2 regions of the Virgibacillus natechei genome follow, and region 2 is predicted to be linked to the other one. Evidence: riboswitches for the same ligand, from Rfam matches in the RefSeq annotation. Region 2 holds a riboswitch; the other holds the start of a gene.
What was found. A riboswitch is a leader RNA that binds a small molecule or an ion and turns the genes downstream of it on or off. The one in region 2 is predicted to bind S-adenosylmethionine.
Positions count from the first base shown of each region.

Region 1: it holds a riboswitch for S-adenosylmethionine, as region 2 does, so the genes downstream of both, OLD84_RS14780 (carboxymuconolactone decarboxylase family protein) here and OLD84_RS18440 (5-methyltetrahydropteroyltriglutamate--homocysteine S-methyltransferase) in region 2, are expected to answer to the same signal.

Region 1 is NZ_CP110224.1:2,874,381-2,885,883, reverse strand. It holds gene OLD84_RS14795 (ArsR/SmtB family transcription factor) at 1-290, shown strand, start outside; gene OLD84_RS14790 (cation diffusion facilitator family transporter) at 302-1,195, shown strand; gene OLD84_RS14785 (APC family permease) at 1,770-3,185, shown strand; SAM riboswitch class I at 3,360-3,471, shown strand; gene OLD84_RS14780 (carboxymuconolactone decarboxylase family protein) at 3,669-4,337, shown strand; gene OLD84_RS14775 (LLM class flavin-dependent oxidoreductase) at 4,383-5,753, shown strand; gene OLD84_RS14770 (sodium:solute symporter family protein) at 5,908-7,422, shown strand; gene OLD84_RS14765 (thiol-disulfide oxidoreductase DCC family protein) at 7,630-7,995, opposite strand; gene OLD84_RS14760 (hypothetical protein) at 8,091-8,786, opposite strand; gene OLD84_RS14755 (hypothetical protein) at 9,085-9,507, opposite strand; gene OLD84_RS14750 (hypothetical protein) at 9,789-10,595, opposite strand; gene OLD84_RS14745 (TcaA NTF2-like domain-containing protein) at 10,616-11,503, opposite strand, start outside.
Region 2 is NZ_CP110224.1:3,689,039-3,700,541, reverse strand. It holds gene OLD84_RS18470 (DEAD/DEAH box helicase) at 61-2,964, shown strand; gene OLD84_RS18465 (L-lactate permease) at 3,212-4,819, opposite strand; gene ggt (gamma-glutamyltransferase) at 4,856-6,505, opposite strand; gene OLD84_RS18455 (pyridoxamine 5'-phosphate oxidase family protein) at 6,687-7,109, shown strand; gene OLD84_RS18450 (D-glycero-alpha-D-manno-heptose-1,7-bisphosphate 7-phosphatase) at 7,149-7,670, shown strand; partial or broken gene OLD84_RS18445 (SDR family oxidoreductase) at 7,696-7,950, opposite strand; SAM riboswitch class I at 8,014-8,119, shown strand; gene OLD84_RS18440 (5-methyltetrahydropteroyltriglutamate--homocysteine S-methyltransferase) at 8,185-9,300, shown strand; gene metA (homoserine O-acetyltransferase MetA) at 9,385-10,293, shown strand; gene OLD84_RS18430 (CBO0543 family protein) at 10,345-10,863, opposite strand; gene OLD84_RS18425 (hypothetical protein) at 11,049-11,503, shown strand, end outside.

The DNA.
Region 1 (11,503 bases), 810 kb from region 2:
TGAAACTAGATGAAGAGACGGTTTTCCTTGTATCACAGACATTTAAAGCGTTGTCTGATCCGACGCGAATTCGTATTTTGCATTTACTTTCTGAGGGCGAGTGTTCGGTGAATACGATTGTTGAGCAGTTGTCGCTCGGTCAGTCGACGGTGTCGCATCAGTTGCGTTTTTTAAAAAACTTGCGACTTGTAAAGTCTAGAAGAGAAGGGACCTCGATATATTATTCCCCAGAGGATGAGCACGTTCTTGAGGTGTTAGAGCAAATGATTAACCATGCGAGACATGAATAGGAGGGTTTTACATGTCACACGACCATCACCATCATCACACGGGTAACAAAAAAGTACTGTTAATCGCTCTCGTACTCATTGCCATACTAATGAGCATAGAAGTGATTGGCGGCATCTTAACGAATAGCTTAGCATTGCTCGCTGATGCCACGCATATGTTAAGTGATTTCTTTGCGATTGGTCTCGCACTTTTAGCGTTTAAATTTGGAGAACGTGCGGCAAGTAAAAGTAAGACGTTCGGATACAAGCGAATTGAGATTCTTGCAGCTCTTGCGAATGGCGTTATTCTTATTGGGATTTCTGCTTTTGTCATCTGGCACGCTATGGAACGTTTCATTTCACCTCCGGAAGTAGCAGGGGGTGGGGTTCTTATCACAGCAAGCATTGCAATCGTCATCAATCTGATAATCGCCGGGGTTTTCCTGCACGGGGGCGATGTGAAAGGAAACTTAAACATACAAGGGGCATTTCTCCACGTTCTGGGAGATATTCTCAGTACGATTGGCGTTCTTATATCTGGACTTCTTATGATCTTCTTTGACTGGATGTACGCCGACCCAATTATAAGTATGATCGTATCCCTGATCATCCTTTTTACAGGGTTTCGCATCTCGAAAAATGCCATCCATGTACTGATGGAAGGCAAACCAGCGAGCATTTCTTTAGCACGTATTGAAGAACAATTGCTGACACTTCCAAATGTCCTAGCGGTTCATGATCTTCACGTTTGGTCCATCACGTCAGACTTCCCCGCATTCAGTGGACACCTTGTCGTTGATACAGAAACAAATCGAGATGAACTATTACGGAAGTCGACGAATCTTTTGCAGGAAAAATTCAACCTTTCTCACGCCACGATTCAAATAGAGGGGACCGATTGGGAATGTAAAACGAGGTGCCATTGATTGCATAAAAGCTGTCACAGAAGGTCTGAAAAGATCTTCTGTACATTTCGTTTGTTTTCTAAGTAGATTGGAAACTAACATGGTGCCGCTTCATGCTTAAAGACTTGGCGAATGCAATTCTTCTAATGAAAAATCCAAGAACTGACATGATTTGATAATTATTTCCCGGGTAATAACGGCTATAAATTGGATCATTTGCAGGTCCGCAAAAAGATTTCCCAGGCCAAATCAAAAAACAGAATTACAGATTAAACTCACCAGATTTATAGATGGAAGTACGATACTTCAGTCTATAAATCTGTTTTTTTGCCTTTGAAAATGTCTTTGAAAATGTCTTTGAAGGGCTCGGATTAGAAAACTTGGCTTTGCGGAAACAGTGAGGAGTAAGTCAAAGGCTGCACTTAAAGAGTGGGGGATTATTTTCATACTTATCTGATAAATAAAACATTTTCATGCTTCATTCTTAATACACTTTTCTATAGGGTGAAACTGAAAATAATAAAAATGAGGTGGTGTAAAGTTGATCAGGCTTTTTATTAATCGAAATTCATTAATCTGAATGGGAGGTAAATAAATGAGCGATCAAAAATTAAAGAAAATATTGGGAAGAAAGGATACACTAGCGCTTGCATTTGGTGCAATGATTGGTTGGGGCTGGGTTGTAACAACCGGACTATGGATAACAGAGGCTGGTTCATTAGGGGCTATCCTAGCTTTTGTGATTGGTGGGATTCTCGTTATATTGGTAGGCCTCACATATGCGGAGTTAGCTTCTGCACTTCCACTTGCAGGGGGAGAACATGTCTATACGTATAAAGCCATGGGCAGGGTTGCCTCGTTCATCGCAACATGGGCGATTGTACTAGGCTATGTATCGGTTATAGCTTTTGAAGCGGTAGCACTGCCAACTGTTTTTGAATATTTGATCCCGAATTATAGTCAGGGTTATTTATACACAGTAGCAGGGTGGGATGTTACGGTCACTTGGGCGGGTGTCGGTATACTAGGCTCTATTCTTATTGCTTGGATTAATTATCGTGGAATTAAGCTGTCCACAGCCATTACGTTTATTTTCACTCTATTAATTATTATAGCTGGTTTACTATTGATCACAGGTAGTACAGCTGCTGGAAGTATGCAAACGATGGAGCCATTATTTGTAAATGGAATGGCAGGAATGTTAACAGTCGTGATTATGACACCGTTTATGTTTGTGGGATTCGATGTCATTCCGCAAGCTGCAGAGGAAATTAATTTACCCAGGAAAAGAATTGGACAGCTATTAATTGTCTCCGTTGTGCTTGCCGTTTTATGGTATATAGCAGTCATATTTGGTGTTTCACGTGTGATGGAACCTGCTGCACTTCATAATTCTGAACTCGTGACAGCCGATGCAATGGTAACCGCTTTTGGCAACAGTCAGTTGATGGGAAACATTCTTGTATTAGGTGGTATTGGCGGGATATTGACAAGCTGGATTGGTTTCTATGTTGGGGGTAGCCGTGCGATTTATGCACTTGCTAGAGCGGGTATGCTTCCTAAATCGTTGGGAGAGTTGCATCCGAAATATAATACACCATATAAAGCAATTCTATTGATCGCTGCTTTGACTACGATTGCTCCTTTATTCGGACGCCCAGCGCTTGTATGGTTGGTTGATGCGGGTGGAATTGGACTGGTAGTAGCATGGTTAATGGTCGCAATATCCTTTATTATTTTACGTAAAAAAGATCCAGACATGAAACGTCCCTTCCGAGTCCGAGGTGGTACGGTCATTGGCTGGCTTGCCGTATTCATGGCGGGTGGCGTAACGTTACTTTATATGCCTGGAATGCCGTCAGCACTTCTTTGGCCTTATGAGTGGGTTATTATAATTGCATGGGTCATCTTAGGTATCATCCTCTATAACTTCTCTATTTCTAAGTATGGCAAAGAAAATGCTGATCAGAATATGAGGAGTGAGATTGATCGTGTAGTGAAACACAAATAACAGCAGTTTTCGTAGCAAAAGAGTGCCTAAATTCGTATATAATTTGACAATTAGGTCGTTTGAATTATTTTTCTTATTATGCCCATTAATCGTAAAAAACACATAATTCTTTCTTGACAGTTTTTTCAGTGTCCGATATGATGTATAGAAATCTTAAAAATTAAATATGATATTTCCTTATCAAGAGTCGGGGGAGGAACTGGTCCTGTGATCCCGCAGCAACCGTTATGTTCAACATAAGTAACTAGGTGCTAATTCCAGCAAGCATTCGCTTGAAAGATGAGAATTGTGTAGAAATTTAACCTCTTCCTCATCGGGAGAGGTTTTTTGGCTTTAAAATAAGTACAAGATGAATTCTTCGTACATCTATCCCTTAAACCAAGTAAACGCATAAGAAAATTCATATTAATTGTAGGAGGTGTGCTCAAGAACAGTACGGATCTACCATTTAAAAAAACTATTAAATTTCAGGAGGAGAAAACATTGGGTATAACAAACACAGAAAGCTTATATAAGAAATCTTATTTTGGTCGGGTTACGGAATTGAAGGAGTATGCACCGGAGGCGTTTGAGACCTTTTTCGCCTTTAATGACAAGGCATTGGCGGACGGGGAATTATCCGTCAAATTGAAGGAATTGATTGCAATAGCAGTCGCGCACATTACCGGATGCCCGTATTGCATCGATCTGCATGTTGGGAATGCGAAGAAAAATGAAGCTGATAAAGAAGAAGTGAGCGAAGCTATTTTCGTTGCAACGGCATTGAAAGCAGGTTCAGCAGCTGCTCATGGCGTTAATGCATTGAATGCGTTTGATGGACAAGGCGATGATGAATTATATAAAGCTTCCTACTTTAACCGCCTGAAGGAATTTGGCGAATTGAACGGGGAAACATTCAAGGCGTTTGCGAATTTTGACCAAAAGGCAATCAAAGCCGGGAAGTTGACGGAAAAGGAAAACGAACTGATAGCAGTAGCGTCCGCTCATGCGACAGGTTGTGCCTATTGCATCGACCTGCATACGAAAAACGCGAAGAAAACAGGCGCGAGTCTGGAAGAAATCTCTGAAGCCATTTTTGTGGCAGTTGCGTTAAAAGCCGGATCTGCCTTTGCACATAGCGTCAACGCACTAAATGCTTACGATGAGAAATAACGTTTCTACTAGCCTGAAACAAAAACGAGTAAAAAGGAGTTTTGCATGATGACAAAACAAATTCATTTGAATGGATTTATTCAAAATTCACCTTCCCCGCATTCCATGGGATTGTGGAAGCATGAAAAGGATCAAGGTGCAAATCACAACCGTTTAGCTTACTGGACAGAAACAGCCAAGATCTTAGAACGTGGTAAATTTGATGCGCTCTTTATAGCGGATGTACTCGGGACCTATAGCGTATACGGAGGAAGTCATGATGCGGCTGCCCGGCATGCCGTCCAGCTTCCAGCACATGATCCATTAATTCCTATTTCCGCAATGGCAGCCGTCACGGAAAATCTGGGCTTTGCGCCTACGATTTCCGCTACATATGCACAGCCTTACGCACTGGCACGTCAGTTGTCGACGCTTGACCATTTAACTGGGGGGAGGGTCGCATGGAATGTAGTGACATCCTATCTGGAAAGCGAAGCAGTCAATCTGGGGCTTACGAGCCGTCTTCCTAAGGAGCTCCGCTACGACCGTGCGGATGAATTTCTGAATGTTGTCTATAAATTATGGGAGCATAGCTGGGAAAACGATGCCGTTGTTTCTGATAAAGAAAAGGATACCTTTGCAGATCCGGATAAAGTACATTTGATCGACCATGAAGGCGAGTTTTTCAATGTGCCAGGCCCGCATCTGGTAGAGCCGTCACCACAGCGTACGCCGGTATTATTCCAGGCAGGAGCTTCGCCAAAAGGAAGAGATTTCGCGGCCAAACATGCCGAAGCAGTTTTCACAAAAAATCATTCACTAGAAGCGTTGAAAGCATATGTTGCAGACATACGAAAACGAACGCAGGAACAGGGAAGGAAACCTGAGGATGTACTCGTTTCCCAGTTGATTCTGCCGATTATTGGATCCACGGAAGAAGACGCTTATATGAAATATGAAGATTTGACCAATCATGTCAGCTTTGAAGGTACAGCATCACTTCTATCGGGTCATACGGGGATTGATTTTTCCAAATATGATCCAGATCAATTCATTGAGGATATGGACACAGAGGCGGTTCAGGGAAATTTGGATCTATATACAAAAGACCCGAATAAAAAATGGACCCTACGAGAAGCCGTCAAAAATCATGGGCTAGGAAATGGTACCGTAAAATTTGTCGGAACGCCGGAACAAATTGCGGATCGTATGGAGGAGTGGTCGAAAGAAGGGGATGTGGATGGGTTTACGATTGCCCAAGCCTATTCACCAGGTACCTATCGTGAGTTTGTTGACCATGTAGTGCCTGAATTGCAGAAGCGGGGTATCTACCGACAGGAATATGAAGGAAAGACCTTAAGAGAAAATATGTTTGGAAAAGGAAATGTCCATCTGCCGGATAATCATCCTGCGAAAAGGGTTGGCGTTGTTCAATGAAATAATTGGTAAAGTTAGAGTCTACCAATCAGTAAGAAATGGAGGATATTATGTTTACAGTTTATTGGATTGCCATCGTCATATTTTGGCTTGTGGGATTGGTAATATGGAATAAAATCTACCCAAAACAAAAACAAAAAGGCGGGAAAAGTTGATGCTGGATGATAATAATACATTAGCATGGCTAGTTTTAGGAGCGTTGTTTGGATATTTTCTGTTAACGACTTGGCTAGGAAAGCGAGGTTCCGTTCATAGCAAATCGATGAAAGGATTTGCTATCGCGAAAGGAAAGGTGAGCCCCTGGATTGTTGGAATCAGTTTCGGGGCAAGCTATGCAAGTGCAAATCTGTTTATAGGTGTGCCTGGGTGGGCATATACATATGGTGCACCGGTTCTTTGGTATTCACTGGGATGCTTTGGTGTCTCATGGATAGGCTTGCTTCTTTTTGCCAAAACGTTCTGGGAGCAGGGGCAAAAAAAGGAAGGTAGCCTCACGTTACCACAATGGCTGGGGATTCGATATCAAAGTAAGGCATTACAGGTAATTGTTGCTGTGTTGATTTTATTCAACATTTACTACATTGTTGCTCAAAATGTTGGTTTAGCGACCATGTTTGAAACAATTATTGGGATTCCATACACGTGGGGAATAATTATAGGAGTAACCATAACTATTGTATACGTGAGTATGGGAGGTGCTTTTGCACAGTTGATCACGGATGGCATACAAGGGATGGTCATGTCAGTTATTTCCGTTCTATTGTTTATTTCAATGTTATGGTCCATTGGAGGGGGATGGAATGTTTTAGGCAACTTGCAAACGCAGATGGGTGCAATCGACGGAAGTATGCTGGCTTCTACTTCACAGGACGGCCCGTTTCACAGTGTATTTGCTATTTTATCCATTCAATGGCTGTTATTCAGTTTTGCTCTCCTTCCCCATCTGATGAATAAAGTGCTAACTGTAGAGAAAAAAGAGGATTTACGTAAGTTTACGTTGTCTTCTGGAATAACTTTATTTGTACTATCAACGTTTTCTGTATTTGCCGGTATGGCTGCACGTATTACGGTCCCAAATCTGTCAACTCCCGACAGTGCGGTACCAGCTTATATAATGGAGGTTTTTCCTACCATTCTAGTAATATTGCTGCTTGTAGGAATTGTTTCAGCTATCTTATCCACGACAGATAGTCTGTATCTTGGCATGACAACAAGCATTGGTAACGATCTTTATAAAGTGCTCGTGGTTCCGATTCTTTACAAAAATAAAGATACTTCTATAAAAAATTTGGATCAAAAATCCGTACGTGTGTCACGGATTTCACTGATCGTTATTGGTGGAGTCTCGTTATACATGTCTATTGATAGACCAGATTCGCTGGCGTTGTTAGCTCAAATTGGCACCTCAGCAATCCTAAGTGGGATCGCGGCGCCCATTACGCTAAGCTATTTTTGGAAAAAAGCGCATCGTACAGGTGCATTGGCATCCGTAGTGTTGGGGCCAACTTGTTTTATTTTTCTAGTAGGAACAGGGATTAATGAACAGGTGTTTGAAGCAATGTTTTACAGTTCGCTGTTGGGCTATACCGCCATGATATTCATCAGCGTCCTGGCTCCGTATTTAGAAAAACAAAAGAAAACCTATTATTTGAAGCGACACGCTAGATAAGGAGGAGGTTGCTTCCAAAAGGTACCTAATTAAAAGCAGTTTAACAAATAAATTCTCCATTGCGTGTGGTGACTTTGAACATCCGCTTAATGGTAAAAATCGCAAGTTAACTAGAAACTATTCGTTTACTGTGCATTTAATTTTGTATAGGGACGAATAGTTTTCGTTTGATAAAATTCACCCCGGTAAAGCGACATTACTCCAAACTCATCGCGAATACGGCACGCGTCCAAACCACCGATACCGTCGCTTCGAAATAAAGCGATAAGCGGGGTCGCCAATATTTTTAGCGAACGGCAGATGCATCAATACGGCCAGAGGGATTGTGACGGGCAGAAGGAATAGAATTTTTCGTATGGTATAATAGCCTGTCAGAACTTTCTTATCTCTAGTGTACATATAAATTTCATCGTACATATTTTTGTAACGATTGATTCTTTCCCTTGTCTCCTCGTTGACTTCTTGCAAAGGTGCCCAGTTGATTTTACCCAGCCAGTCAAGCTTTTGCAATACAGCTTTTACAGCTCGACATAGGGGACATTCTGCATCGTAAAACACGATATGTTTATCCATGGGAAGGTCTCCTTTTTAGATCGAGATAGAGTCTTCTTCTAATGGTATAGTATAGCATATAATTGCTAAAGCAGTCCCCTAATAACAATTTCGGATTATTCCTCTACTGGGATCAGTTGAACTGGTGCTGCTGTTTCAATTTGATCCCCCTCTTCAGCAAAAAACACGTGATCACCACTGCCCCAGTCATCACCAAGTATCGTATTGACCTTGAGTGATCCACTAGAACTATATACGACAAAATTAGAGCCTTGACCTACATTCGTCGCTTGATAACGCCCGGGCGGTACATCAGAACCAACAATAAAAGTCCCTGAAATGAGCTCAATTGGATCCTCTTTCTTCTTGGCAATACCTGTCTCTAGCTGCTCCAGTTCCGATTGCTTCTTTTCAATGTTCACAGTTATTTCGTCTAATTCTGTTTCCTTCTCATCTAAATTTTCCTCAAGCTCCGTCTGTTTCTCATCAAAATCTCCCTGCAGGCTATCAATTTCCCCTTGTATTTTCTCCTTTTCACCGATCATCGCAGTTGCTTCCTCAACCTCGGATTGCATGGCTTTAACTTCTGATTGTTTTTCTGCGAGTTTATCTTGCTCCTCAGCTTCCTCCTCCTCAAGTTCGCTTATGTTTGTTTCCAGTTCGCTAATCATAGCAACCAGATCATTATAGCTCACTTTTTCCTCATTTATCTTTGTGCTCGCCGATGCAAAAACTCCAGTGAAAGCAATTGATACTAAAAAAAGCGCGCTTATAACCATCCATAGCTTGTTGCTTTTGAAGAAATTTTTCATCGAAACGCTCCCTCAGGAGGAAGCATGGAATGGGGCTTTTGCTTCCTCTAGTAATAGTAATAACTTCCCCTACAGCAAATCCGATAAGCATACCCAAAATCCCAGCAGCGATCCTGGCTACCCGCCTTACCACATCGGCAGTCTCCTGATATATACGTATGTATTGGGCAATTTGTCCTATTCATTTATTTGGTTGGTTGGCGAAGGGAGCAAGCGAATCGTCCCCATGCTTCCTATATGAAAAAAACTGTTAGACCTTATATAAGGTCTAACAGCTTAAATTTAATTACGATGGCGACTATTTATCCTCAACCGTCTCATCTTCCAATACAGGAGGGAAAATGGTCGGTATACCTAGAACTTTCCCTGTTATAAACGAAGTGATTTGCGTAGATTCTGTTAATAGGGGGTAAGCCAAATGATCGATATCCCCTTTTTTAACAATCTCTTCCAATTGTGTTGCAGTTAAATCCTTTTCAGCCTCGACTGAAAAAATGGCTTCTATCGCCAAGTTTAATTCTAACGCTCCAGTTACATTTTCTGTATATTCTACAACTATTTGGTTCCGTTCTTTGTTAAATTCAAGTATTTCAATGTGATTCGTTCTATCTATCTTGCCACCATCTTTTTTCCGTTCAGTCGATAGATTTACCAGTTTGATATCTTCTAAATTTAAATTTAGTTTCAATTCATTTTCAGCGATGATAATACACCCTTTCATAAGTATGTACCTGCGATGTGCTTGTTACCTATTACTAAATAAATTTTACTTACCATTTTAATAGAAAAGATCAACTGAATTCTGGTAGCATGAGGATTCTTTTCGTGTATTTGCATGCGAATGGAAAAGATGGACTCTAGTTTTACACACGTAAAAAAGTGATTACAACTCGTTGGGTATAACATTTGAGATTATGCTTTTTATAAAGAAAACCACCGCACACCTTGGGAAGTGGACGGTGGTTTTTCTGTGCTGCTCCGAACTTGTGGAATGCTACATTTTTAAAACGGAAATCTATTTGTAAGATCTGATAATATACTTGATATGATTACCTCGCCGAGGATATAGAAACCTAAACCAATAAAAAGTAAGGTAATCAGGCTAAAATAGATTTTTTGTCCTTGATTGTTAACTTGTGATGATTTTTCGAAAACATACAAAACTGGTATAAATAGAAATGTGAAAATAGATGAAACAGCCAATGGCGCAAATACTAAAAATGGAGACCCGGCCAAACCGCCAATTACTGCGACAATATTTAATGCAGTAAACGGTACAAGTAATCCTCCGTACTGAGAAATGACTGTTTTAAATAATTCTTGGCTCTTGGCTAGCCTCGTTATGGCAAATGTAATTCCGAAAGTGATTGCCAAGAAAGCAACAATTGCTAAAGTAAATTTGAAATTGAATTCAAAGAACGATGGATCGAGTGGCCCCATAAATGAATTCGAAATAAAAAAGTAAATACTTAGTGAGAAAGCCAATGCATATAAGGCCATCGTAACGAGCCCATTTATAAAGTGATCCTCCCCTGAACGGAAGGAATCAGTTGGGTTTTTTATTAACCCTAGAGCATAAGCCCAATAGTCACGAAGTCCATTCTTTATCGTTTCCGTTGTTTGTTGTGCTTGCGGCTCCACTTGTGGTGCAGGCTGAGATTTAGCAGCGGTGGCAGCAAATTGTTCTGTACCAGCATTTATTTCTCCCTGTTGCTGATTGTCACCTTGGGCAGGTTGTAAACTTCCCCCACAATTGCCACAGAATTTCCCTGACTCTTGATTCTCGCTACAACTCGAACATACTAGCATGATAAAACTCCCCTTTGTCCCTATTGTCTATCTCGATTTGTCTCCTCGTACGTAATTTCCGTGATTTTGTATGTTTCATCTTCCATGATGACCGTGTAAACTTTTTCACGGTCATAATCCGTTACATCATCGAGGTGGTTGGTAAATGTAAATAATTCGTTCGTTGTTACTTCAACGGTAGATTCATCGACATCCTCAACATCTAAAATTTCATTTGATGTAAAGTCATAGTGATAGTCTGTATCTTGTAGGTCGCCGATGTATGTACGCAATTCGTCATCCACTTCACTGCCGCTTTTCAGGAATGGTTCAATGGAATTGAAGTCTTTATTATTTACTGCATCTTCATAGGCATCTCGAAAATCCAGGACCATTTCTCCTGCATCATCATTTTCTATTTCCGCTGAAGCTAGCTCCGTTTCTTCTTGCAAATCAGCTTCATCGAAATAAAATGAAATTCCACCAAACATACTGCTGTCTTCAGGTGTTACGGTTTCGGATTGGATCATTGTACCAGCTGAATTTTCCCACTCCGCATACATTTCGATGTCGCTATCTTCTGGAAAAGGTCCTAATTGATCAAGTTCGTTTAAAGATAATTCGGTATCATTTCCATTAACAAAAAGAGTGGCTTCTGGCATGTTTGTGTTAAAACCAAATGTATTGGTCGCGAATTCTATGGCTTGATTGTGCTCTGCAGCTGCATGGATGATCATCGTATTTTCGTAGGTGAACGATCCAAAATCATTCTGCGCAGCACCTGAAATTGTGTATGTACCAGGGTAGATGTTAGCAAATTCTTCTGGTTCTTCTGCTTGGATCGTTTCTGACTTATCCGAAACGGTGATCTCTGTATCTTTCATGGATGATGATACAGTCAGTTTTGTCGGGATTGCCTCTAATGAATA
Region 2 (11,503 bases):
TAGACTAACTAGAGAATAGTAAGATTGGCGTGTATCTATCGGTAATGATTGGTGGTTAACATGGAGAATTTCATTCAAAATTTAGAAGCGTCTTTACATAAAGGATTTATCGATCAAAAATATAAAGAATCAAGTAGGTTTTCACCGAAGTTGTTAGTTAATGATACGAAACAAAATGAGAACGTTTTAAATCCATTACTGGAAGAACTCGAAACAAGTAAGTCTTTTATTTTTTCTGTTGCATTTATCACCGAAAGTGGACTAGCTACGTTAAAATCCCATTTTTTAGATCTTAAAAAAAGAGGGATACATGGTCGTATTTTAACATCTACATTCTTAAATTTTAATCAACCTAAAGTGTTTAAAGAACTGATGAAAATTACAAATGTAGAAGTGAGATTAGCGGATATGCAAGGATTCCATGCGAAGGGTTATATATTTAATCATGGAGACTATTATTCTTTAATTGTGGGAAGTTCGAATCTAACTGCACAGGCATTAAAAGTAAACTATGAATGGAATGTAAAACTTACTTCGCATGAAGACGGAGAAGTTATCCATCACTTTAAAAATCAGTTTGAAGATGTCTGGGAGGCGGCTCAACCATTAAATGATGAATGGGTATATCAATATGAAAAGACATATCAACCATTAGATTTTAATGCAGCAGATAGAGTAGTAGAAATGCCAGCTGAATATAATACCAATTCTATTAAGGATGCATTGGAAATTAAACCAAATAAGATGCAGCAGGATGCCCTGCAACAAATACAAGCAGTTCGAGAAGCTGGTCATCAAAAAGGTTTGGTTATTTCAGCTACAGGGACTGGCAAGACATATCTATCTGCGTTTGATGTGAGACGGTTTGCACCGAAGAAAACACTCTTTATCGTTCATCGTGAGCAAATATTAAATAAAGCAAAAATGGACTTCCAAAGGGTTCTTGGTGGTCGCGACATCGATTATGGAATTTTATCAGGTTCAAGTAAGCAAACAGATGCTAAGTATTTGTTTGCTACTATCCAGACTATTTCAAAAGAGGAAAACTTAAACCATTTTGATCCGGAAGAGTTTGATTATATTTTAATTGATGAGGTACATAAAGCAGGTGCTACGTCCTATCAGCGCGTCATTGATTATTTTAATCCAGTGTTTTTAATGGGAATGACTGCTACACCTGAACGTACAGATGATTTTAATATCTATGAGCTATTTGACTACCATATTGCATACGAAATTCGGTTGCAGGAAGCACTTGAAGAAAACATGCTAACTCCTTTTCACTATTTTGGGGTCACGGATCTTGAATATAATGGTGAAGTAATAGATGACGCAACTATCTTATCAAACCTGGTTACCGAAGATCGCGTCAATCATATCATTGAAAAGGTTGATTACTATGGCTTTTCAGGAGAAAGAGTAAAAGGATTAATTTTCTGCAGTAAAAAAGAAGAAGCAAAAAGATTATCTGTGGCATTAAATAATAAAGGATATCGTACGGTTGCGTTAACTGGAGATAATGCCCAAGAAGAAAGAATACAACAAGTAAACCGATTAGAGAATGGCGCGCTTGATTATATTTTAACCGTGGATATTTTTAATGAGGGGATTGATATTCCGAGTATCAATCAAGTAGTTATGCTAAGGCAAACGCAATCTAGTATCGTTTTTATTCAACAGCTAGGTCGTGGCCTCCGTAAGCATGATTCAAAAGACTTCGTCACGGTCATTGATTTTATTGGTAATTATAAAAATAACTACCTCATTCCAGTAGCCCTTTCAGGAGATAAATCTCAAAACAAAGACAATATACGTAGACGTACACTGGAAACAAGTTATATTAAAGGTGTTTCAACCATTAATTTTGAGGAAATAGCTAAAAAGCAAATCTTTAAGTCGATTAATAACAGCAACCTTACAGCAATGAAAATTTTAAAAGAGGCATTTGTGGAATTAAAGAATAGAATTGGAAAAACACCCTATATGTATGATTTTGTAACAAATAATTCTATTGATCCAGTTGTTATTACAGGTAAGCATAAAAATTATCATCAATTTTTAATAAAGATGAAAGAAGAAGTTTCGAGCATTACTGACTATGAAAATAGGGTGCTAACAATGCTGTCATCAGAAGTGTTGAATGGAAAGCGTAAGCATGAGCTTATTTTGTTGGAGCTGTTACTGCAACGTGGCGCAGTTGATCATGATGAATATCTTGATCATTTGAGTGAAGCTAAATGTCGTATAGATGACGCAACAATTCAATCTGTCGGTCGCGTGCTGGATCTATCTTTCTTTACACAACCTGATCAGGTGAAGTATGGGGAAGAGGCGATCGTAACGAAGCAGGAAGACAATACGTACGTGTTTAATGGAAAAATAAAGGAAAAATTAAATTCAAATGAACATTTCAATCATATGATAAAAGATATTTTGCTAACTGCAAGAAAAAAAAGCGAGAAATATCAATGTAGTCAGCAGCTTACTTTATATGAAAAGTATTCGAGAAAAGATGCTTGTAAACTGTTAAACTGGGATAGTGATGAGAGTTCAACCATGTATGGTTACAAACCAAAACATCAGACGTGCCCGATATTTGTTACGTACCATAAAAATAGCGAGGTAGAATCTAGTGTTAATTATGGAGATGAACTCCTCAGTCCAGATGTTTTTAAATGGTATACGAGAAGTAATAGAACCTTAAAATCTGCAGAAGTTAAAAAAATTATTCATGCAGAAGAAAATAATATTGACCTGCACTTCTTCACTAAAAAAGATGATGACGAAGGAAGTGGGTTTTATTATTTAGGTCAAGTTTTGCCTGATAAAAATACGGTTCAACAAGATACGATGGAAGATAAGGAAGGGAAAGAAATTCCAGTTGTTCATATGAATATGGTGATGGAGCAGCCGGTGAATAATAAGCTTTATCATTATATTGTGGATGGGAAACATGATAACTGATCCTTTCATCCCCTTCATCCCCGCTTAAAAACACGCACTATAGACAAACGAGAGCAGAATACTGCTCTCGTTTTCAATGTCTTAGCTTCTCATAGCAATCACTTAGCATGAAAATGGATTTATTTTCATGCTAAAATATAAACTTTCCTAGCTACCTAATCGGTGAAACATAGCAGATTCGCCATGCTTCATCGATGGTTATTTCTTTGTACCTGCACAGGTTAAGTCAGGCCTACTACACAGTTTATCAAATGATATAGTGCATCAATACAGCTACTCCAGATACTAGAACACCTGCGATTAGTACGAACGTAAGTGTAACTTTATACACTTCGGATTCCCTTCCTAGAATATTCGTTGTACTGGTTCCTAGGACAATGCTGGCTGGTGAAATAACATTACCGATAGCTCCACCAGTTGACTGTGCGGCAATCACTAGTGACATTGATAAACTTTCCATCGAATTCACAACTGATCCATGTAACGGAGCGAAAAGCACATTGGATGAGGTGTTCGATGAAGTCATAAATGCACCAATGATTCCCATTACGTTTGCTAAGGCCACATAAACAGCAGGTGGTGAAACGTCTGCAATTCCAAGTGCAAGTACATTTGTTTGACCTGAATTTTCCATAATCATTGTCATCGTTAAAAATCCTGTTATCGCGAGTGACGCCCCTAAAGCATTCTCCTTCATACCGGAAAATATATTTTTAGCCGTATTCTTATGACTTAGGCCTAAGTACTTGTACCAAAAGTAAGCAAAAATAAATGATACGAGTAAATAGAAGCCTGGATGTGTCAACGGAGCAATAGGGGAGTAAGGGTCTTCAGCCTCCATTTCAAATCCGTATCCCGTTTCCACCGCTGGGAAAGAAAAGCCAAATTGAAATTGATCCAAAAAGTTTTGTATTGGTTGTATCCCAAGAAACACAACACTCAAACCTGTTAAAACATAATACGGCATAAAGGCCTTATGAAGTGATATGTCAGGCTTTCCTTCTTCCTTAGAATCCGTGTCGTAAAGAATGTCTGTTTCATCCTCAAGCTCTGATTTTTCACTATATTGTTTGCGTTTAGACAGTAGAAAAAGTGCACCTACGGCCAGAATAGCCGGTATAAATGTGCTAAGTTCAGGGTTGAATGCGACGATGGCAAGTTGGCCTCCACCATGAATAAGCGAAATAATAATCACAGCTAGGAAACCCTCTTTTATACCTTTCCATCTTGCAAACAGCCAGCAAATCATGAGCCCACCTATTATATTCGGTATCCACAACAGTATTCCTGTAAGTATAAGTGTCAATGCCTCATTATCAATTTGTACCGTATTTACAGTTGCGATCCAGCCCACACCTAGTGTTCCGAACATATTTGCCCAGGCATGGCCAATTAAAGGAATGATAATTGCAGCAACAGGCTTAACGCCTATTCCTAGTAAAAGGGGAGCTACTACTGCAATAGGTACTCCAAATCCAGCTACACCTTGGAGAAAAGAAGCAAACACCCAACCAAAACCAAGTACAATAAATAAATAATTTTGGCTATGATCTTGTATTTTCTCCCTTATGACTTTAAATGAGCCAGATTCATCTGTGGCGTGGTAAAGTAATAAAGCAAACCACACAACCAATAGTATAAAAAATGCCTCCCAAAGCCCTTTTCCAAATCCAACAGCCAGGTTATCCAAGGGAGCTTCGTACATGAAAAAACCGATTAATGTCGCAATAGCCATAGCGATCCAACCTGATCTACCACCAGACCATTTGAAAACAACTAGCATAAGCAGAAGCAGTACCAATGGTAAGATCGCTAAAGACCAATGTAATAAATCGACCGGTAAATTGTTATCCATTATCAAATCCTCCAAGCTAACTTTTATAACTATTACTTACCAGCACAAGGCAATTCCATCACCGCGCAGGTCTGCTCCAGCACTATACACTCCTCTTTTGTGATCAATGACAACCCCTTGTGCATGGCCCATTGTTTGCGAATAATTCTCTACCATTTCAATCTCATGCCCACGCTTCTTCAAATCATCAATTATTTCACTTGTTACTCTACCTTCTAAATTAAATGAGGAACTATCTTCTCCCCATGTTTTACCGTATAACCAACGTGGTGCTTCTATTGCCTGTTGTATGTTATAGCCAAAGTCTATTACCCTAGTAAGCATGGCACATTGCGTTTGAGGTTGTCCTTCTCCTCCCATAGCTCCGAATAACATATAAGGCTTACCATCCTTCAGTGCCATGCCAGGAATGATTGTATGAAACGTACGCTTATTTGGTTCTAAAGAATTTGGATGATTTGGATCTAAACTAAAATGGGAGCCCCGATTTTGTAAAAAGAAGCCAACGCCCTCTGGCATAAATCCAGAGCCAAATTCATGAAAAATACTTTGAATTAAAGAAATGCTGTTCCCTTCCTTATCAACAACACTCAGGTAGGCGGTGTCACGGCTTCCTTTAACTTTTGGGAGCTCTTCCAACTCCTCTGGGCGAAATATATTATTCCAAGAAAAATGTTCATTAACTTCAGATGAGAATGACTTAGATAAGAGGGTGTCGTAGGGTAAATCAATAGATTGTGAATCGGTGACCCATTCATCTCGAAAACGGAATTTTAGTTTGGCTACTTCTGCCATTAGGTGATAATAATCTGGAGTGCCATCACCAATCGAAGTCAAATCATACTTTTCTAGCATGTTTAACATCATTAATACAGCAATGCCTTGCGTATTTGGTTTTACTTGATAGATTTCATATCCTCTGTAATTTGTTGATATCGGGTCTTCCCACTCAACTGTATGATTGGTAAAATCTTCTTTCACCATTAATCCATCATGCTTTTCCATAGAGGCGATAATTTTGTCTGCGATATCCCCTTTATAAAAGGCATCTCTACCCTCTTTGGAAATTTGTTCAAAAGCCCATGCTAAATTAGGTTGGACGAGAAGCTCACCTGATAAAATCGGACGTCCATTTTTAAAAAACACATTCGCCGTCTCCGGTTGTTCATTTAATAAATCGGCTTTTTCTTGGACATAGCTACTTGTCTTTTCTGTAATTGGAAAACCTTCTTTGGCATAGTGAATAGCATCTTCAAATAGCAATGACCACTCTAACTTACCGTAATGCTGGTGAAGGCTCCACCATCCGTCTACAGTTCCTGGGACAGTATTCACCGCTAATGGCCCACGCTCTGGGATCTCGTTAAGCCCCTTTTGTTTATAGACTTCTCGGTTTACTTGACTTCCAGACTTCCCGCTTCCATTTAAAGATTTGACTTCTTTTTCATGCTGATCCCAGACTAACGCAAATAAATCTCCTCCTAACCCTGCCATATGCGGAATAACCACACAAAGCACAGAATTAACTGCGATAGCTGCTTCTACCGCATGGCCACCTTGATCAAGAATCCTCTTCCCCGTTTGCGTAGCTAAATAATGAGGAGAAGTGACGGCTCCATTCTTCCCTTCCACTACAGGCCTGCCTGTATCTAAGAACGAATCATTTTTTCCATTTTGTAGTCCCAAAATATACCTCCTATTTCTCTGATTTAACGTTCATAATTTATTTTCTTCCCATTTATTTTATAAGATAAACTTAGGAACCGAGAATCGTCCTCGTGCTTCATCCTTGAAGTCAGAGAGATGTTTATTTTTCAAGATGGAAGGAATACTATTTTCACCAGCAATAAAAAAGGAGTGCATATAAATGAGTCAACAGGAGATCAAAGCAACCGTTGAAGAAATTCTAAAAAGCAACTATGTTGGGCCAATGGCAACAGTGAAGAATAATAAACCCCATTCAAGGTACATGACATTTTTCAGTGAAGGGTTGAAACTCTATACGTTAACGAGCAAGGAAACGGATAAGGCAGAGGAAACGGAAGCGAATCCTTTCACTCATATTCTGCTCGGATACGAGGGTGAGGGATTTGGCGATGAATATGTGGAATATGAAGGGAAGGTTTCCTTAAATAATTCGGAAGAACTGAAAAAGGAGCTGTGGAATGACAAGATGAAACTTTATTTTGATGGCCCGGAGGATCCAGAACTTGTCTTATTGGAGATTAATCCAACCGCCATCCGGGTGATGAATAAACAAGGTGAAGCTCCAAAGGAATTGGAGTTTTAATAGACCAAGAAATGAGTATGCTTATTTGAAGGTGATGATATGAATCGAGCGATGTTCCTAGACCGCGATGGTGTAATCAATGAAGTACTCACCAATCGGGTGAAGTTCGTGAACAAGCCCAAGGACTTCCATTTACTGGATGGTGTCGGTCAAGCTATAAGGCGGTTCAATGATTTGGGGTTTAAGGTTTTTGTTGTAACCAATCAAGGTGGAATTGGACTCGGATTCATGGAAGAGTCGGCTTTGAAAAAGGTACATAAAAAAATGAAAGATGATCTAGCCACATATGGTGCAACGATTGATGACATCCGTTATTGTCCCCACAAGCCGCGTGCAAATTGTGCATGTCGTAAACCAAAGCCACAAATGATTTTGGATCTGGCGGAAAAACATGCAATTGATTTAGAGAAAAGTTATATGGTAGGGGATCGTGAACCCGATATAGAAGCAGGCAAGAGAGCAGGGGTACGTACCGTTCTTGTAGGCGATCGTGAAGAAAGCTCAGTTGATGCAGATATGGACTTTGCGGATCTTATTTCATTTGCAAAATCAAAAGGGTGACACATAGGCGTGCCACCCTTCGTCATTAATATTGTGAGGATTGTCCGCCATCAATGGGAATGACGGTTGCATTGATGAATCGCGATTCCTGTGATAATAAGAAGGCAACCAAACGTCCAACTTCTTCTGGTTGACCAAATCGTTTCATCGGGTTAACACTGACAAATTCTCTGCCAGCTTCTTCCCAATTATCTCCGCCCATTTGTTTCAAGGATCCTTCCACCATCGCGGTCATAATCGCACCTGGTGCAATGGCATTGATGCTTACGTTATGCTTCCCTTGCTATTTATCTATAAAAATGCTACTATCATTGGTATAGTAATTTCAAACAATTCAGTAACATTCTTATTAAGAGAGGCAGAGGGACTAAGCCCGATGACGCTTCAGCAACCTGTTATGATAACAAGGTGCTACTTCTAGCAAGTTGATGAAACTTGGGAGATAAGAAGATGATCGCATGATAATGCCTCTTCTTAATCGAAGGGGCTTTTTTGATTAAAAGGAGCGGATACAATGACAACAACAAAATTAGATCGCAAGGCACCATTTAAAGCAGATCATGTGGGTAGCTTTCTAAGACCGGAACGTCTTAAACAAGCGAGAGCTCAAAAGACAAATGGAGAAATTTCTGCCCAGCAGCTGCGTACCATTGAAGATGAAGAAATAACCAAACTTGTTGAAAAACAGAAGAAGACTGGACTTAAGTCAATTACGGATGGGGAGTTCCGCCGTTCCTGGTGGCATTTTGACTTTTTGGAAAGTCTGGTAGGTGTGGAAGGATTCGAATCAGACACTGGATTGAAGTTTGATGGCATTGAAACAAAAGCCCGTGCGATTCGTGTAACAGGCAAGGTTGATTTTAATGAAGATCATCCATTTCTGGATCATTTCCGATTTTTGCAAGGGGAGGTAGGCGATGATCATGTTGCCAAGCAGTCCATTCCAAGTCCTAATATGCTCCTGGTTCGGGCGGGAATTGATAATGAGGTTTATGGTGATATCGAGGAACTGTTGGGAGATTTAACGACTGCTTATAAAAAAGCGATTCAGGCTTTTTATGATGCAGGATGCCGTTATATACAGCTTGATGATACATCATGGGCTTCCTTTTTATCGGAAGAGGGGGAACAATCGATTCGCGCGAAAGGGTATGAGCCTGCCGAACTGCAAAAATTATGCAAACGTGCTATCAATGAATCGATAGCCGATCGTCCGGATGACCTTCTGGTTACCATGCATATCTGCCGGGGCAATTATCGTTCCCATTATTTTAGTTCAGGTTCGTATGATAAGGCATCCGAAACGATATTCGGTGGACTGCATGTTGACGGGCTTTTTCTGGAATTTGACGACGGGCGTTCAGGCGGATTTGAACCGCTGAAATTTGTAAACAGGGACGATCTGCATGTTGTACTAGGTTTAGTTACATCCAAATTTGCTGAGCTGGAAAATAAAGACCTGGTAAAAGAGCGAATTGCCGAAGCGGCTGGATATCTATCCTATGATAATCTATGTCTTAGTCCGCAATGTGGATTTGCTTCAACTGAAGAGGGTAATGATTTAACGGAAGATCAGCAATGGGATAAAATCCGCCATATTGTGGAAATTTCTGAAGAAGTGTGGCAATAAGCGGGCACCAAATTTCAGAGAAATCGCAGTTAATGATTGCAGGTTTCTTTAGGAAGAATAGGAATGCAGGAGGGAGAAATCTTAGTGCCAATCAATATATCGAGAGAGTTGCCTGCAACGGAAGTGTTAAAACAGGAGAAAATCTTTGTGATGGATGAAAATCGGGCTAAGAACCAAGACATTCGTCCACTTAATATACTTATTTTAAATTTAATGCCAGATAAGGAAACGACCGAATTACAGCTTCTGCGATTATTAGGGAACACACCATTACAGGTGAATATCACGTTCCTTCGGATGACGACACATGAATCTAAAAACGTAAGTAGATCTCATTTGAATACATTTTACACAACGTTTGAAGATGTTAAAAATCACCGTTATGATGGAATGATTATTACAGGGGCACCTATTGAGCACTTACCATTTGAAGATGTGGATTATTGGGAAGAGTTAACGGAAATTATGGCGTGGACGAAACAGAATGTGACCTCTGTTTTAAACATTTGCTGGGGTGCTCAGGCCTCCTTATATTATCATTATGGGATTGGTAAATATGAGCTTCCAGAAAAAACATTTGGCATTTACAAACATCGTGTAGCCGATCCAAAAATTAAACTTGTCCGTGGATTTGATGAAGTATTCCATGCCCCACATTCAAGATATACAACGGTTTCAATGGAGGAAATTGCAAATGATCCTCGCTTGTTCTTACTTTCTTCTTCGGAGGAGGTGGGAGCATTTATCATTATGTCCAATGATGCAAAACACATCATGATTACGGGTCACTTGGAGTATGACGCAACAACACTTGCTGAGGAATATGCACGTGATCTTCATAAAGGGCTGGATACCAGCATGCCGGAAAATTATTTTCCTAATGATGATGTAAATGAACGACCACCAAACACGTGGCGATCCCATACACATCTGCTTTTTTCGAATTGGCTTAACTACTACGTATATCAGCAAACCCCGTATCAATGGGATTAGCATGATAAAAAGGGGAGTGTCTCAGCTTAGTGAGACACTCCCCTTTTAAAATTAACGCTTTTCCCCCACAACTTTATCAACCAGCCATTTAACAAAAATACCCATCAGTATGTAAATAGGGGCAGAATACCAATGTTCCCATACAAGTAAAATGTAAATATCTAATGCGACAAAGAGTGGTTCAGCTACGATAACTGCAAACAAAGTTAACAATGTGAGCACAAGTAAATAGGGTTTCCACGCCCTTACGTATTGGTATAATAACATGAAAAATACGGGGACGATGGCGAGATCAACGGGGTATAACTTACTTGTGAAGGGAACGAGGTAGTAGTCATAAGCCCATAAAGCTAATAAAATCCCAATTTCATCAAATGCTAGCGCCATTAAGCTGACCAATAAACCGACAAGCAAGATGGCGTTCAACCTTCTTTTATCCACTAAAAGTGCCCATATCACCCATAAACCAATGCTGACAACTAGTAAAAGCCACCATTGATAAGTAAAAATAATCGTCTCAAAGAAATGCTGTATGTGTAGTTGACCGTATGTTTGTTGTGTTTCAATCATTTCATTCAAACGGAAAACTTCCTTCCCATTTTAACCAATTTTATTTGTGATATAGAACTCTTATGATTTGTGTTTTATATAAAAATATACATGGTTCATTACGATTAGTTGACTCGGATAAAACCATGGTTTGTGGAAACTCTAACTAGAAGGAAGCTAAACGAAAAAAGTATAGGGGGCCTTAAATGAATAATTACACGAATAGAAATACTGCTAGACGGTATGTAGCACATGTTAGTGTTCTGGGTACCACGCAGATTCATTTAAGAAATCCTTATACTATTGCTTGGTGGAGTGCGGCTTTTCCGGGATTCGGTCATCTTCTTTTATCGAAATACCTTCGCGGGTTTGTATTATTTATTTGGGAAGTGATTGTTAATATACAGTCGAATGTTAACTGGGCTATCATTTATTCGTTTCAAGGTAACATTGATATGGCAATTGATGTACTGGATACGAGGTGGCTTTTAGTATATTTGCCTGTGTATTTTTTTGGAATTTGGGATAGTTATCGAACGACGGTAGATATGAATAAGGTGTACATATTGGCAGATCGAGAGGAGCATTCTTTTAATACATTTAGCATTGGGTCTTTGGAAATAAACTACTTGGATAAAAGAAATCCTGTGATGGCAGCTAT